2 regions of the Siminovitchia sediminis genome follow, and region 2 is predicted to be linked to the other one. Evidence: riboswitches for the same ligand, from Rfam matches in the RefSeq annotation. Region 2 holds a riboswitch; the other holds the start of a gene.
What was found. Region 2 has a riboswitch for glycine ahead of glyA (serine hydroxymethyltransferase). Riboswitches for the same ligand answer to the same signal wherever they lie in the genome.

Region 1: it holds a riboswitch for glycine, as region 2 does, so the genes downstream of both, ACFSCZ_RS00205 (ACT domain-containing protein) here and glyA (serine hydroxymethyltransferase) in region 2, are expected to answer to the same signal.

The regions. Positions count from the first base shown of each region.
Region 1 covers NZ_JBHUEO010000001.1:39,719-41,921, reverse strand. Annotated here, with positions in the region: gene ACFSCZ_RS00210 (PFL family protein) at 1-1,047, opposite strand, end outside; gene ACFSCZ_RS00205 (ACT domain-containing protein) at 1,062-1,337, opposite strand; glycine riboswitch at 1,425-1,502, opposite strand; gene ACFSCZ_RS00200 (3D domain-containing protein) at 1,889-2,203, shown strand, end outside.
Region 2 covers NZ_JBHUEO010000019.1:32,431-34,633, forward strand. Annotated here, with positions in the region: gene ACFSCZ_RS08455 (DMT family transporter) at 1-440, shown strand, start outside; glycine riboswitch at 544-648, shown strand; glycine riboswitch at 652-730, shown strand; gene glyA (serine hydroxymethyltransferase) at 821-2,071, shown strand; gene ACFSCZ_RS08465 (serine dehydratase beta chain) at 2,099-2,203, shown strand, end outside.

The DNA of each region.
Region 1 (2,203 bases), on a different contig from region 2:
GCCATCCATAATTCCACGGATCATGCCCTCATCTTCACTCACAGGAATAAATGCTCCGCTCAGGCCGCCTACATAGGAGCTCGCCATAGCGCCGCCTTTTTTCACTGCATCATTCATTAAAGCAAGAGCTGCAATCGTGCCATGCGTTCCAACGCGCTCCAGGCCGATTTCTTCTAAAATTTCTGCAACGCTGTCGTTTGTAGCATTTGTCGGAGCCAAGGAGAGGTCCATGATTCCAAATGGAACACCTAAGCGCTCGGCTACAACCCGTCCGATCAGTTCGCCGGCACGTGTAATTTTAAAGACTGTCTTCTTAATGACATCGGCTACCTGCCCAAGATCAGCATCCGGATGGCGCCTTAAAGCATTCAAAACGACGCCAGGCCCGCTGACACCCACGTTCAGAACAGCTTCACCCTCACCCGTTCCATGAAAAGCACCTGCCATAAATGGATTGTCTTCCACAGGATTGCTGAATACGACAAGCTTCGCGCAACCCAGTCCGTCCTGATCCTTCGTTCTTTCAGCAGTTTCTTTAATAATCTCCCCCATCAGGCGGACTGCATCCATATTGATCCCTGTTCTAGTCGTAGCCACAGAAATGGATGAGCAGACCCGCTCTGTCACGCTCAGCGCCTCAGGAAGAGCATCCAACAGCGTTTGTTCGCCTTTTGTAATACCTTTATGAACCAGGGCGGAATATCCGCCGATAAAGTCAACACCCAGTGTTTTTGCGGCCCGATCCAGCGTTTTAGCCAGTTCAACCGCCTGCTCTTTTGTGGCATTTCCCAAAATTTCTGCAACCGGCGTTACAGATATCCGCTTGTTTACAATTGGGATGCCGTATTCCTTTTCCACTTCCTCTGCTGCAGTTTTTAAATTCCCGGCATAGGAGGTAATTTTTTCATACACACGCTTGTTCATCTTTTCGAAATCAGAATCGGCACAGTCGGATAGGCTAATCCCCATGGTAACCGTACGGATGTCCAAATTTTCCATCTGCACCATCCTGATTGTTTCCATCATTTCAGTTAATTCTATATTCATGTCCAAATCCCCTTTTATATCCGGTGCATGGATTGAAATATTTCTTCCCGCTGAATGTTAATTTTCTGGCCTATTTTCTCCCCGAGCTCATCAAACTGCTTTTGCAGTGAATCGAGATTCTCAATTTCAGTGATATCGACCACCATCATCATGGTGAAAAATTCCTGCAAAATTGTTTGGCTGATATCCAGCACATTTACCTGGTTTTCAGCAAGCACTTGCGTGACACTTGCTATAATACCAACCTGGTCTTTTCCCACTACGCTAACTACCGCCCGTCTCTTTTCCATTTACCTGTCACCTCTCTAATTTACATACAAAAAAAGATTGGATCTGCTCCAATCTCAAGAATAGTAGAATAACAAACAATGGTTGTCAGTTACTCTTCTGTCCTTTTGCCTGAGATTGTGAATCCTTCGGCGCCGCATACATGCAGTCTCTCCAGAAGCTGCTCCTGTTATAGTGTGACCCATAACCCTCATCGCTTATTTTTTTATGCTACGTTATTTTACCAACACAAACAGCATGAGGTCAATAGTATGTGACAAGCCTTTATTTACCACTCTCAAAACTTTCTATGGATACGCCCCTATTTCTTTCACGATTGTCAATGAGGAGCTTTCTGCCACATCTTTGAACTTTAACTCCCCGGTATCAGCCAATATATTATTTGTACCTGTCAACGACCGCTTTTCTATTTGTCAATCCGTTATTGGGCTTCCTATTAAGCAACAAGAGATTGTTAGAATTATGTAATGAAAATAGAGCCATTCTGAAATAATCCTGTCATATTAAATTGGTAAACTTATCCTTAACTAAATAGACAAAAGGAGCCTCTACATTGAAAAAACTCATCATATCTGCCATTACCGTTACTCTATTAATCTTTGGATTTGCTGGAGCATCTTCTGCTGCCAGTACGACTTATAAAGTTCAAAAAGGCGATACACTCTATAAAATTGCAACAAAACATAAAGTAACAGTGAATCAAATTAAAAGCTGGAACGGATTAAAAAGCAATTTGATTAAGCCCAACCAAGTCTTAAAGGTAACAAAGCCTGCAGCGAAGAATGCAACGAAGAATGCCGTGAAAAAAACACCGGCAAAAAAGGCTCCAGCCAAGAAAAAAGCCTCATATAAAACGATGACCGTCAAG
Region 2 (2,203 bases):
CATGGGTAATATACTCTATTTACATGAAGGCTGCGGCTGCCGGTTTACCGAAAATGGCTTTGTTTATTAGTACGATCTTTGTGGGACTTATCATTTTGGCACCGTTTGCAGCCTGGGAATTTTATAGAGATCCTGCACCACTGCAACTGGGAATGCCACAAGTGATAAGTTTGTTGTATCTCGGAATTTTTCCCTCTATACTTTCTTTTGTTTTATGGAACAAGGCGCTTCTTATGCTGGGGCCATCCAAAGCTTCGGTCTTTTTGAATTTTACATTATTATTTGCTACGATTTTCAGCATCCTGTTTCTTCATGAGAAACTCCTGGTTTCCCAGGTAATCGGGGGCATTTTAATGATTTTGGGCGTGGTGCTGACAGCAAATATCAAGCTATTCAAAGGAACGCGTCCCGGACTTGAAGCAAACTATCATCACACATAATCGAAGTAACGGGCAGTGTGGTGGAATAATCAAAAAATTCGAGTAAATGATTGACAATAATCACGTTTGAATGGTATATTATAAAAAAACAAAATGCTTGCGAATGACAATCGCGGGAGAGACTAAACAATTTGTTTAGCACCGAAGGAGCAAGTCCCAAAAAATCCATGGGATCCAATCTCTCAGGTAAAAGCACCGCGTTTGGACGCGTCTCTGGAGAGCGCCTTCTACAGGCCACCCAAGGGGAATACTTCAATCTTGAAGTTAAACTCTCAGGTAAAAGGACAGAGGAAGGGTAGATGATGATCTATCTTTCCCCTGTCCTTTTTGTGTTTCAGGGAGATGACAAGGGAAGGGTAGGCAAAAAGGAGGACGAATCAATGAGTTTAGCTCATGCAGACACGGAAATCTTTCAGGCGATTAAGGAAGAACGGAAAAGGCAGGATCAGTCGCTGGAACTTATCGCTTCAGAAAACTTTGTAAGTACAGATGTGATGGAGGCCATGGGTTCTGTCTTAACTAATAAGTATGCGGAAGGGTATCCCGGAAAGCGTTATTATGGCGGATGCGAGCACGTGGATGTCGTAGAAAATTTGGCCATTGAGCGTTTGAAGGAATTATTTGGAGCTCCATATGCAAATGTTCAGCCTCATTCAGGAGCACAGGCAAATATGGCCGTTTTTTTCGCTTTGCTCGAACCTGGGGATACGATTATGGGCATGAATTTATCCCATGGCGGCCATCTGACACATGGGAGCCCGGTCAATATGTCAGGGAAATGGTTTAACATTGTTTCCTATGGTGTGAGAGAAGATACCCACTTGATTGACTATGATGAAGTAGAGAAAATGGCTTTGGAGAAACGCCCTAAATTGATCATTGCCGGGGCAAGTGCTTATCCGAGGGTGATTGACTTTGCAAGATTCAGGGAGATCGCTGATAAAGTGGGTGCCTATTTTTTGGTAGATATGGCGCATATTGCAGGGCTGGTCGCTGCTGGACTTCACCCTTCACCTGTTCCATTTGCCGATGTCATTACAAGCACAACCCATAAGACACTTAGGGGTCCGCGGGGAGGGATTATCTTAACCAACCATGAGGATATTGCCAAGAGAGTCAATAAAGCCATTTTTCCGGGAATACAAGGCGGTCCGCTCATGCATATCATCGCGGCAAAGGCTGTAGCATTCAAGGAGGCTATGGAGCCGAGTTTTGCAAAATATATCTCGCAGGTTATCAGTAATGCATCCAGACTTGCAGCATCTTTGAAAGACAAGGGAGCAGCCATTGTTTCCGGCGGAACAGACAATCATCTCATATTAGTTGATGTCAGGCCGTGGGAACTGACAGGAAAGGAAGCCGAGCATCTGTTGGAGGCAGCCGGAATGACAGTCAATAAAAATACCATTCCGTATGATCCCGAAAGCCCATTCGTTACGAGCGGGATTCGGATTGGCACGGCTGCCCTGACTTCCCGCGGGATGAACGAAACGGACATGGAAGCCATTGCCGGTTATATGACAGATATTTTACAAAGCCAAGGGGACTCCAAGGAAAAGGTAAAAGTAAGAAAAGAGATTCAGAGGTTATGCCGCACATACCCACTTTATCAAAAACAGTTGGTCAGATAGAGATGGAGGTGTTATGGAGGTGTTCTCATGGTTTTTAACAGTTGCTTTGATATTATCGGTCCGGTGATGGTAGGGCCGTCCAGCTCTCATACAGCCGGAGTGGTTGCCATTGGAAAGTTTGGCCATGACTTG